Regions from separate parts of the Pseudoalteromonas sp. SG41-2 genome, predicted to be linked through region 3. Evidence: predicted binding sites of a transcription regulator. Region 3 holds the regulator's gene; each other region holds the start of a gene.
The links. Region 3 encodes FliA, which starts transcription of late flagellar genes. Its sites were predicted from a motif close to CTAAAGNTNNNNNNNNNNNNGCCGATA; they were not measured.
Positions count from the first base shown of each region.

Region 1 (3,181 bases), on a different contig from region 3:
TCCTTACGTATGTAAAATACAAAAATAGCTGGGAGTAAAAATAACACCCAGCTATATTCAAGTATAAAAATTAAATTGTTCACCCAATTAGGCATTGACGTTACTTAACATTCTTCTCTTCATCATCGCCACCAGAACCATTGCCCGGCATATAGCTATATTTATCAACGTTTTTCATCAGACACTCCGTTACACTTGTTAAAAAACTACTTTAAGCTAAATTAGGTACTTTGCCAAGCATCTTAACGAACATCTATCGGATCTGATTCCTTAGCCTTGCCTTGCATTATTGAAATTTCCACGCGGCGATTACGTCGTCTATCCGCATCAGAATCATTTGGAACAAGTGGTCGAGTTTCGGCATGACCGACAACAACCATTCTGGTTTTATCAAAGCCTTGCGCTTTTTGCATTTCAGTTGCAACCGCAACTGCACGCTTCGATGATAAGTCCCAGTTATTGGTATACAGCTCATTCGAAACTTGAAAATCATCAGTATGACCAGACACCGTAATTTCACCTGGCACATCTTTTAGTAACGCAGCTATATCACGAATGATTGGTTTAAACTTAGGTTGTAAAAATGCACTCCCAGATGGAAATGAACCATTTTCACGAATACGAATAATAATTTGCTGACCTAATGATTCCAACTCAACAGCACCATCCATGATTTGTTGTTCCAATTGCTGGGCTATCTTTTTAACTAACTCATTAACCTGCTCTTGATCAGCTGCAGAAATAGATTGTTCTGATGCTTGTTGTTGCGCTGTACTTTGTGACTCACCGCCACGCTTATTACCGCGTTGCTCTTGACGACCGCCAGCTGAGCTTTCATCACCAGCCTGAAACTCAAGCATTTGCTGGGTCATTTCGACAGTTTGCTGTTGAATGGTTTCGATTGGAGTAGGTTCAGGTTTACCTGGGGTGAACTCCATCGCGATAACGGATGTTCCTTTGGGAATATCTTTTACTTCTATTTTATTTTGTACACCAAAGGCAAACTTCATTGAGCCTGCGATTTGTTTAAATTTAAGTACATCCATTTCTGAAAACGCGAGTAAAAGTACAAAGAAGCACATCAATAGTGACATCAAATCCGCGAAGGTACCCATCCATGCTGGTAACCCGGGTGGTGGACACTTGCACTCTTGATCTGACATGCTTACTCCTCAGTATCCACTTTTCGTTTTGATTCAGCGAGGTAGTTTTTCAAAATACCTTCGATGACTTTTGGATTTTGGCCATCTTGTATACCTAATACCGCATCTAAAATTAGCCGCTGATTCATTGCTTCTTCGTCTTTACGCAATTCCAATTTTACTTGGATAGGAATTGCCACCACGTTTGCTAAAAACGCACCATATAATGTTGTTAAAAGCGCTACCGCCATCGCAGGACCAATCGCTTTAGGGTCATCCATATTCGACAACATCGCAACTAGACCAATCAAAGTACCTATCATACCCATCGCAGGCGCAATATCGGCAAGCGCTTTAAACAAACCGGCCCCCGATTCATGACGAGTAGAAGTAAGAGAAATATCTTTTTGCAAGGTGGCACGAACAACATCAGCGTCATGACCGTCAACAAGCATATCAACCCCTTTACGCATAAACGCATTGGGTATTTCTGCTTCCTCAAGTGCTAAAAATCCGCCTTTACGGGCCGAGTCTGCAAGTTCAACTGCTTTTTCGATAAGCTCTTCAGGTGACTCTATTTTGAACATGAAGGCTTTAGCCGCGACTTTACCGATACCGAGGAATTGACTCATCGTATAGTTTGATAACACTATAAAAATCGAACCACCGAAAACAATAACCACCGATGGCGTGTTATAAAACATAGCCACTTCGCCGCCACTACTTAGTACCATTGACATAGCAATAAGACCAATAGCTCCGAGAATACCTATAATGGTTGCTAAATCCACTTACCCCTCCAGAGGAATCGATGCTTTGTTGCTACCAGCAACAAATTTTTATTATTAACAGCTTATCGGCAATCTATTGAATTACTTAAACCATTTAATGAAAAAAATGAAATGAAAGTTTTCAACCCTGTTTAGCATTTTAAGCTACCATTGATAACCTGCAAGGCTTAAGTAAAGGTATAAATAATTAAAAGTGGCAAGAAAACAATTAATTATTCAAAAAAAATGCATCACCCTTTGACCTAGTTTAGCATTCCCCCTAAAATTGGCCTCACATTTCTATCATCTAAGTTAAATCAGTATGGCGACGAAAAAACCAGAGAACCTAAGCTTCGAGCAAGCGCTTGATGAATTATCCTTAATCGTCACAGAAATGGAGCAAGGAGAGCTTTCCCTTGAGCAATCATTAAAACAGTTTGAACGCGGTATTGCTTTAGCCGGCGCATCTTCAAGTAAGTTACAACAAGCTGAACAAAAAGTAGCTATTTTAATAGGTAGTGATAGTCAGTCACCACTTACTAACTTTGATAATGATTTGGAATAACGGGTGTTAATAACAGAGCAAATAAAATGTGCTCAACAAGATGTTGAAGCCACTCTCAATCGGTATTTTGAGCAACCGCTCGATACCGAGCACAGCATCAAACAAGCCACCCACTACAGCGTTTTAAATGGCGGTAAACGATTACGACCATTTTTAGTGTATGCCACGGGAAAAATGCTTGGCGCAAATAAACAAGATTTAGACGTGTTGGCTGCTGCTATTGAATGTATTCATAGTTATTCGTTAGTTCATGATGATTTACCCGCGATGGATGACGACGACCTGCGACGTGGTAGACCGACTTGCCATATTGTCTATGGCGAAGCTCATGCTATTTTAGCCGGTGATGCGCTGCAAACATTAGCGTTTGATTTAATTGCTAACCATTCATTTAACGTTCCTGCACAGCAACAGTTAAAAATGATTGCAGCACTTGCCAAAGCATCGGGTATTGAAGGTATGGTCGGTGGTCAAGCACTGGATATTGCAGCGACTGACAAATTAGTCAATTTAGCTGAGCTCGAACGTATCCATAAATTAAAAACAGGTGCTTTGTTAAATTGTGCAATTACTTTAGGTGCATTATGCGCAGCTGATACAAATCAACAAACATTATTACAATTAAAACAGTTTGGTGATGCAATTGGGCTGGCTTTTCAGGTGCAAGACGATATTCTTGATATCGAAGGTGATACCCAAGTCTT
Region 1 covers NZ_JACJFK010000022.1:76,956-80,136, reverse strand. The annotation lists gene H5186_RS16735 (hypothetical protein) at 1-95, opposite strand, end outside; gene H5186_RS16730 (flagellar motor protein MotB) at 243-1,163, opposite strand; gene pomA (flagellar motor protein PomA) at 1,166-1,933, opposite strand; gene H5186_RS16720 (exodeoxyribonuclease VII small subunit) at 2,235-2,477, shown strand; gene ispA ((2E,6E)-farnesyl diphosphate synthase) at 2,481-3,181, shown strand, end outside.
Region 1: a site for FliA is predicted at 1,997-2,023, ahead of pomA (flagellar motor protein PomA). Genes of this name have one in related genera too.

Region 2 (3,181 bases), on a different contig from region 3:
GGTGATGATGTGACACCGGAATTTCAGCTAGGTGCAAAACAAGCATTACGCCTTTGCCAACAGTACAATATTCGTTTTGCGCTATTAAAGGAATCAAGTCCTTCTTGTGGTCGTAATACAATTTACGATGGCTCGCACAGTGGTATTAAGGTGGTTGGAATGGGATTAACGGCTTCGCTATTAGAAAAGAATGGTATTAAAGTCTTTAGTGAGCAGCAAATGCCAGCGCTAGTAAAAGCACTGGCATAGATACTTTACAATTTACGTTGTAAAAATACCCCTGATTCAATGTGGTGGGTATATGGAAATTGGTCAAAAATCGCAAACCGTTTAACTTCATGAGTGCGAGTTAGGTGCTCTAAATCACGCTCAAGCGTATCAGGGTTACATGAGATATAAATAATACTCTCGTAGTTAGCCACCAAATCACATGTTAGTGTATCCATGCCTGCGCGCGGCGGATCAACTAAAATGGTCTGACAATCATAGCTGCTTAAGTCAATCCCTTCTAAACGTGAGAAGGTTCGTTCGCCTTTCATAGCTTGAGTAAACTCTTCGCTCGACATACGAATGATATCTAAGTTAGTTACGTTATTTTTAGCAATATTATACTGCGCTGAGTGTACTGACGATTTAGAAATTTCGGTTGCTAATACACGATTAAACGAACCAGCTAAGGCAATTGAAAAGTTACCGTTACCACAATAGAGCTCTAGTAAATCATTTTTTAGTGGTTTACATAAGTCTTGTGCCCACTCCAGCATCTTAATGTTTACTTTAGCATTTGGCTGCGTAAAGCTGTTTTCAACTTGTTGGTAAATAAGTTGCTGGCCATTAACTGTTAAACGCTCAGTAACAAAATCATCACCGAGTACTTCTTTTTGTTTGCGAGCACGCCCAATAAAATCAATTTTAAAGCGCTCACTCAATGATTCTTTTAGTGACTTGATAGCTGCTAGCCATTCTTCGTCGAGTGGTTTGTGATAAAGCAGACTCACTAAAATCTCACCGCTTAAACTAGAAAGATAATCTATTTGGAATAATTTACGACGCAAGACTTCACAGCCTTTAAGATTATCGATCATTGCCTGCATTACTTCCCCAATTAGCGGCGCTGCAGGGTCAAACACATCGACTCTGATTTTGTCTTTGGTGGCTTGATCAAACATAATGTGGAATAACTCATCGCCATCGTGCCATACTCTAAATTCAGCGCGTTGACGGTAATGAATTGGCTCAGAGGTAAAGACTTCTAATTGTTCAACACCAAAGCGTTGGAATTGCGCAATGATACGTTGCTCTTTTTCATTTAACTGTGCGTCGTATCCTGTTGTATCGATCTTTATAACCGCCATTACCTACTACCTTATTTCATTATGCTGTTTATCGGCGCTATTGTAGGGGGCAGGGATTATTTGTCTAGGGTCTGTTTATCTTTCTAGGTTAATTTTGCAGCTGTGCGTTTGGTTTTTAGGCAAGGCAGAGCCTATGTAGTGTGGTTATTCCCCATAAATAGGCGATAACGTAGCATAAATGCCAAACGCGCGCTGCCCGAAGGGTTCTGCCTAGGGGCGATTAACTCTTTGTTACTTACATGGATGTAAGTAAGGGGCGTGAGCAGGACGCGGAAGCTTTGCTCAATTTTTACTTAGCCCACTAGGTTACAAATCTCGCGCCGCGATTAAATCGCCCCGAGGTTGAACAAATTTTAATCCTTAAAGGTCAACAGGCCCTAATTTTGAGTAATAGCAAATGCTGTTTTTTTGTACATTTTACTTTAGTTATTTATTTTTGGGCCGATACTTAAGTAAGCAAAAATAGGAGTCGGATCATGAAAATTGGCAACTTTGGCTTTGTTCCAAACAACAACGTCAATAAATACAGTAACAAAGCTGCATTACAGCAACCTACAATACAGTCGCCTCAAGATAGTTACCAGCAACGTGGTAAAGAATTAGCAGCAAAAGTGTTAGGTGACAAAATGGCTGAGGCCTTAGGCTTACCTGTCGCGGAAGAGAAAAAAGACAAGCCACTATTTGATTTTGAAGAAATCGTCAAAAACGTTTTGGACTTTGTAACTGGTGCCGTTAAGAAAGCGCAAGTCAATGGAGCCGATAATGAAAAACTCAAAGGTATGCTTAGTGATGCACGCAAAGGTGTGCAAACAGGTATTGATGATGCTTATGGTGAATTAAAAGATACCGGTATTCTAAACGACGAAATTGAGCAGGGCATAGAAAAATCCAAAGAAGGTATTTTTAATGGCCTGGATGAGTTTGAAGAGGATTTATTTAACCCTAAACCGGATTCTGTCAGTGTTACTCAAGCACAGTATTTAAGTTTAAGTAATAATGCTCAGTATAACTTCACCACTGCAGAAGGTGACGAGGTGAGTATTAGTTTTGCTGATGCATTTAAACAGCAATCAGCCAGTAGTTATCAGCGTAATGGTCAAAATGAAGGCTATGCCAGTGCATCATCACAATCGCGGGAGTTATCATTTAGCATGTCAGTAAATGGTGACTTAAACGAAGATGAACAAAAGGCTATTAATGCAATGATGGAAGACTTGCAAAATGTTAGTAAAACATTTTTTGGTGGTGATTTGGAACAAGCCTTTGAACAAGCACAAGAGCTCAACTTAGGCAACGAACAGCTAGTCGCGTTTTCAATGGACTTAAAGCAAACTAAAACGTATGCAGCAATAAAAGGCTATGAAGAGAATAAACCAACACCAGAGAAAGCTGTGGCTGAAAAAATAGCTCCATTTAATGACGATCTAAAAAATGCCTTTAATAAAGCGGGTGATCTTGGTTTGCAAAATGAACTGTCAGGCATTTTACAATGGTTAAATCAAGACCAAGAGGAAATAGGCAAATTAGTCGACTATACAAAATCAATGTTTGAGCAAATGAATAAATTGCGCTCAGCAGCACTAGAGAGTGAAGCATAAGCTTTATTTTCAGTATACCGCGTGGCAAACTGCTCAGCTTAGTTATTATAAGGAGCGAGTTGTTTGTCACCTCATATCATGGTTTTTGATTCGGGCATTGGTGGTACCACAGTGCTGAAGCATATTCAGCAATACATACCTGATGGCCGTTATAGTTATTTTATGGATAACGCCTACCTACCTTATGGAAAGCTGAGTCAACAAACCATAATTCAGCGCCTCAGCGGA
Region 2 covers NZ_JACJFK010000040.1:20,680-23,860, forward strand. The annotation lists gene H5186_RS21035 (DUF523 domain-containing protein) at 1-249, shown strand, start outside; gene trmA (tRNA (uridine(54)-C5)-methyltransferase TrmA) at 255-1,355, opposite strand; gene H5186_RS21045 (DUF5610 domain-containing protein) at 1,832-2,953, shown strand; gene murI (glutamate racemase) at 3,017-3,181, shown strand, end outside.
Region 2: a site for FliA is predicted at 1,776-1,802, ahead of H5186_RS21045 (DUF5610 domain-containing protein). Genes of this name have one in related genera too.

Region 3 (3,181 bases):
AGCACAGTAGGGATGTATGATTAACACAGTATTAGATCAAGCAAGTGGCCTGCGTAAAATGAGTCAAAACAATAATAACGGCGTTAAAGTTATCGCTGTAACAGGTGGCAAAGGTGGCGTAGGGAAAACTAACGTCTCACTTAACACTGCGATTGCGTTGGGTCAGCTCGGAAACCGAGTGTTAGTACTGGATGCCGATTTGGGTTTAGCAAATTGTGATGTGATGTTAGGACTTAGGGTAGAGCGTAATCTATCTCATGTACTATCAGGTGAATGCGAGCTCGATGAAATTTTAGTTGAAGGGCCTGCAGGAATTAAAATAGTACCAGCGACGTCAGGCTCACAAAGTATGGTGGAACTTTCACCATCAGAACATGCTGGTTTAATTCGCGCTTTTAGTGAATTAAATACCGAATTTGATATATTAATTGTTGATACTGCTGCTGGTATCTCTGACATGGTATTAAGTTTTTCGCGCGCAGCGCAAGATGTCATGGTAGTAGTATGTGATGAACCGAGCTCAATAACTGATGCTTATGCATTAATCAAAGTATTGAGTCGTGAGCACGGTGTGTATAAATTTAAAATCGTTGCTAATATGGTGCGCAGCATGCGTGAAGGCCAGGAACTATTTGCTAAGCTCTCAAAAGTAACGGATCGCTTTTTGGATGTCTCAATGGAATTGGTAGCAACAGTCCCGTATGATGAAAATATGCGTAAAGCAACTCGTCGTCAGAAAGTGATTGTTGATTTATTTCCAAGTTCCCCAGCAGCAATAGCATTTAAAACATTAGCGACAAAAGCAGTTAAATGGCCTATACCTAATCAACCATCTGGTCATTTAGAATTTTTCATAGAAAAATTAGTAAACGGCTAACTATGACGGCATCGGTGAATAAAGCGATGGGATATCAATCGACACAAAATTTAAATGTGATTGTTGAGCGACATGCTTCCTTAGTCAAAAAAGTGGCTTGTCATTTAATCGCTCGTTTACCCGCGAGTGTGCAACTCGATGATTTGATTCAATCGGGGATGATAGGGTTAATTGAAGCATCAAAGAACTTTGATGCGACTAAAGGTGCAAGCTTTGAAACCTTTGCAGGCATTCGTATCCGTGGTGCGATGCTGGATGAAATGCGCCGAGGTGATTGGGCTCCACGCTCAGTGCACCGTAATAGCCGCAGAGTCGCTGAAGCGATTAGTGAGCTAGAAAGCAGCCTGAATCGAGAACCTAAAGACAGTGAAGTTGCTGAAAAACTTGATATTACGCTAGATGAGTACCATCATATTCTTAGTGATGTAAATTCAAGTAAAGTGTTAGGTATAGAAGACTTAGGGGTAGATGAAGATGTTATCACACCAGTGGGACATGATTTAGCACTGGACAAGCCCTTTAATAACGTTAAAAATGAACGCTTTAATCAATCATTATTAACAGCTATACAATCTTTACCTGAACGAGATGGGTTAGTATTGTCGCTGTATTATAACGATGAAATGAATTTAAAAGAGATTGGACATATACTCGATGTAAGTGAATCGCGTGTGAGTCAGATACATGGTCAGGCGATGATTAAGCTCAAAGCAAAAATCAATGACTGGATTAATTAGTAGTAAGTAAATATAGGTTCAGACCTCACCGGAGGATGTTTTGGATAAAAACATGAAAATTCTTGTTGTTGATGATTTTTCGACGATGAGACGTATTATCAAAAATCTGTTAAGAGATTTGGGTTTTACAAATGTACAAGAAGCTGACGATGGCTCAACAGCTTTACCGATGTTGCAGAATCAAGAATTTGATTTTGTAGTTACAGATTGGAACATGCCTGGCATGCAAGGAATCGATCTCTTGCGCGCTATTAGGGCCGATGACAGCCTGAAACACATTCCTGTTTTAATGGTAACAGCAGAAGCTAAAAAAGAACAAATTGTTGCTGCTGCACAAGCTGGTGTTAACGGTTATATCGTTAAACCATTTACAGCTGCAACACTGAAAACCAAATTGGAAAAAGTGTTTGAGCGTTTAGGTTAAATAAATAGGAGAGGCTTATGTCAGCACCTGCTGCGCCTCAGATCAGTTTAGAACAAGCCCGTCAGCTTGTGGTTTACCTTGAAAACGGTGAACAAGATAAAGCTGATCAGTTAATTATTGATGCGGCGTCAAAAGAGCAATCAGAATTATTTGCCGAAGTAGGCAAACTTACGCGTCAGCTTCATGATGCGTTGAAAAATTTTGAGCTTGATACACGTTTAGCTGATTTGACCAAAGATGCACTACCCGACGCGAAGCAGCGTCTTAACTATGTTATGGAAATGACCGAAAACGCTGCTAATAAAACCATGGATGCTGTAGAAGCAAGTTTACCCATTGCCCAACAGCTTGCAGATGACATTTCAGACATTAAACCCACTTGGGATCGTTTAATGAATCGTGAAATCGAGCTAGGTGAATTTAAAACACTTTGCCATAGCTTAGATAAGTTCATGAATAGCTCGCAAACTAAAACGGATGAGTTGCAAGGACTCATGACCAATGTGTTAATGGCACAAGATTTTCAAGATTTAACCGGTCAAGTGATCCGTCGGGTTATCGAGCTTGTTAGAGAAGTCGAAGACAGCTTGATCCACTTGTTGACAGCATTTGGCAGCCAAGATGATAGCGAAACAAAAACAATAGCACCAGTCATTGAAAAACCGCCTGCTGAAAATACACTTGCAGGCCCTGAAGGGCCAATTATTGATAAAGAATCTCGTGATGATGTTGTCTCAGGACAAGATGATGTTGATGATTTATTATCAAGCTTGGGCTTCTAAGAGGAGAAAACTGCATGAGCTTTGAAGTCGATGAAGATATTTTACAAGATTTTCTAGTAGAGGCTGGAGAAATTCTTGAGCTTTTGTCAGAACAGCTGGTGGAGCTTGAAAATAACCCAGATGATACCGAATTACTCAATGCAATTTTCCGTGGTTTTCATACGGTAAAAGGCGGCGCAGGCTTTTTAAGCATGACTGAACTAGTCGATGCTTGCCATGGTGCAGAGAACGTTTTCGATTTATTGCGTCAAGGTGTTCGTAAGGTTAATTCCGAACTGATGGACGTGATCTTGCAAGCACTCGATACTATCAACGAAATGTTTGCGACTATCCAAAGTAGAGAAAAACCAGAACCAGCAAA
Region 3 covers NZ_JACJFK010000006.1:68,587-71,767, reverse strand. The annotation lists gene flhF (flagellar biosynthesis protein FlhF) at 1-24, shown strand, start outside; gene H5186_RS06655 (MinD/ParA family protein) at 17-877, shown strand; gene H5186_RS06650 (RNA polymerase sigma factor FliA) at 904-1,614, shown strand; gene cheY (chemotaxis response regulator CheY) at 1,655-2,038, shown strand; gene H5186_RS06640 (protein phosphatase CheZ) at 2,056-2,820, shown strand; gene H5186_RS06635 (chemotaxis protein CheA) at 2,835-3,181, shown strand, end outside.

Region 4 (3,181 bases), on a different contig from region 3:
AATAGTTGAAATAAACCGTGTGATAGTGCGCCGCGTTGAACTGTGCCTAAAGATATCTTTATGCATTAAAATTTCTTCTTCGAGAATCGTTTTACCTAAATCAAATATTGCTAACGCGAGGGTGATAAAAATGATGATCGTAAACGGTTCGAGCGGATCATTTTCTATAGAGCGGACAAACAGTAAGCTATAAATATCACCAAACACCCTACCAAGTAAAAATAACACTAAGATAAATAAGCAACTGACAATAATGCCATAACCCGCTTTAAAAAATGGCGTCATCGTGGCGCGAGTACGATCCCCCATAATAAATTCGATTAATTGCGTTAGACATACATCAATCACTAAATAGCGATTTTCGCCATATGAAGCATGTAACGATTTTATTGCTGAAATACATAAGTGATTGGTCGCGATCGAAATATAGGGCGGCGTAAAACGAGTATGTTGCTGCTGTTGGATACCTTGAAAATACGGCCGTTCACTCAAATCCTGTGAATCGCCATGATTATTTAAGGTTTTCATATACTGACGTTTAAAGCAGACATTGTTACCTAGCTGCACGCCATTTTTATCTAGACAGTATTGTAATTCTAAAAATGGGTATTGAGCGATTAAGTAACGATTATCTTGTTGTTTTTTAACACCGTCTTCTAAGCTTGCTAGCACTGAGTCAAGTAAGTCGTGGATCACGGTTTGATATTCTTGGTAACGTTCGACGCTACTGATATAACTCATTCTTGCCATGTGTTTGCTCCTAACTGCATTATTAAAAGTAATAGCAATTACGGAACCAACTTTACAAAAACTTATAAATCAACTGGTTGCATTATCTGAAGAAGAGAAAAGATCCATTTCGCACCAACCGGGTGCAAAATAAACTGCTGGACTTACTTTTTTGCAAGCACAAAAAATGGGCTACTTAGCCCATTCTTTCATTAAATCAATTACTTTTAAATTTCATCATCAGAGTCTTGCACTTGACGTTGTGCAGCTCTAGCAATGATTTCAACATAAAACGACTCTAAGCCTTGTTTTTCAATTTCGCTGATTGAGTTGCTAATTTCAGCAACGTGCACCACTTGGGCATCTTCAGCTGTGTTACCAAATTTACAATCAAATGCCCAGTAATCAGCATCAATTGGCAACGTTTTGTTACGCTCTCTTTTCAAATACTTTTTTACTTCATGCTTTGCAGCATCTACCATGCGAGGGTATTTGATTTTCTCGTGATTCAGCGTGAATGTTTTCTTCATTACGTTCCTAATTACCTTGATTTAATGATGATGGCAATAATACCAAGTAAATTGGAAATGCCATTTGGGGTCATTATAGCAATTGCATTTAGTTTGTGGATGCTTTTTTTACACTAAAATAAATAAAATATTTTTACCGATAATTATTACAGCTTAATATCACGCTTGGGCAAGGTGTAAGGGTTGATGAAGATCTGCATTATTAAGGCTATCGTAAAATGCAGCCGCATCCATTTGCGGATGATCTAGCTGTGTTTCTTTATCTAAATGACGCTTTCGCACGACTAGTTCGCAATTATCAATCACCATTAGTGGAATATGGTTTTTATCATCTCTGATCACTAATGGTTCCGGCGCAAGGCACGAACGTAAACGAATATCTGCCATGCTGCCTTGTTGTAATAGCTGTGCATTATGTTGGCCAATGAGCATATCAAATTCATCTGGAGCCAATGCTTGCTCAGGCCCTGCCCCTAATTGTTCACGTAATTGCGCTTCAGTTGGTGTTGAAGCATGTGCATCAAATGGGGTTTTAGGGAGATGAAATTGACTAAAATCTAACACGTCATGAGAAAGCATTGCCAATAATAATGCAAACTCGCCACGACGGTGTTCTGAGACACTTTTGGCAAGACGATTGTTAAGTTGACTCTCTGTGATTAACAAATCATCGATTTGCATAGACTTTAGCCGATTGCAGTTAGTAATAGATATTTATCGGCTTTATTTAATATTTCTTTAGCTTTTTTCTTTACTTAAATGCTCACTTTGCTATTATCAGCGCCGTTGCATTGGAGGGGTTCCCGAGCGGCCAAAGGGATCAGACTGTAAATCTGACGGCTCAGCCTTCGCTGGTTCGAATCCAGCTCCCTCCACCACTTTTCTTACCGCTAAGTTAAGTGGGGCCAAATGCGACAAAATTAGTGTGGAGGGGTTCCCGAGCGGCCAAAGGGATCAGACTGTAAATCTGACGGCTCAGCCTTCGCTGGTTCGAATCCAGCTCCCTCCACCACTTTTCTTATCTATCAGCAAAACTTTATTCTCGCTAACTCATTCGACTACCCATTGTAAACTCGCACCGTGTTGCTTTAGCCATTTTGTTGCTTGCTTATAATCAGGATAAAACTCACTGACGCGCTGCCAAAATGCGGCACTGTGATTTAAATATTTCAAGTGAGCTAGTTCATGCACAATCACATAATCAATAATACTCTGCGGCGCACTGGCTAATAACAAATTAAAGGTCAATTCTCGTCGTCGATTACAACTGCCCCAACGACGCTTATAAGTATGAATGCGAATACTGCTAGGTAAAGTCTCTGCCATTTGTAGGCAATAAGCATGTACACGCATTTCAATATAATTTTCTAATTGCTCATGTAAAAAACTTTCGAGCAAGGTTTGGTACATTGGCTGCTGATGCTTAACCCGTCCAGAAAGATTTAGCTGTAACACATCTCCCTGCTGATTTTTTACTAGCTGCCATGCGCTGCGCGAGCTGACACCATAAGTCAGTATCACAGGTTGTGAAAAAACCAGTACGCGATTATCTTGTAATGGGTATTGGCGAGTATCAAGCATTTGACTTTGCTTGTTAATTTGCGCATTGATCCAGTCAGTTTTACTTAGCAGCCAGCTTTCAAGTTCCTTTTTAGCAACCCCAACAGGCGCATAAACTGTGACACTTTGTTGCTGGACTTTGATAGCGACAGTTTTGCGGCGGCGACTACGTTTTAATGTATATTCAAACAAACCTAACTCTTGTAATTGACCGACAGTCATTAAACTAATTAACAGGTCACTATAATACCTTGCAAAATAACTGCTAATCTATATCTAAGTAGAATTAAATAAAGCGATATCAAACATGCCTGATAAGCCTTGTTGTCGTTATACCTCTCCCGATGGCCATCATTGTCAAG
Region 4 covers NZ_JACJFK010000024.1:38,232-41,412, forward strand. The annotation lists gene H5186_RS17290 (general glycosylation pathway protein) at 1-750, opposite strand, end outside; gene H5186_RS17295 (DUF6172 family protein) at 957-1,259, opposite strand; gene H5186_RS17300 (VC2046/SO_2500 family protein) at 1,419-1,940, opposite strand; tRNA gene H5186_RS17305 (tRNA-Tyr) at 2,053-2,137, shown strand; tRNA gene H5186_RS17310 (tRNA-Tyr) at 2,187-2,271, shown strand; gene H5186_RS17315 (M48 family metallopeptidase) at 2,310-3,041, opposite strand; gene H5186_RS17320 (ion channel) at 3,127-3,181, shown strand, end outside.
Region 4: a site for FliA is predicted at 1,975-2,001, ahead of H5186_RS17300 (VC2046/SO_2500 family protein). Genes of this name have one in related genera too.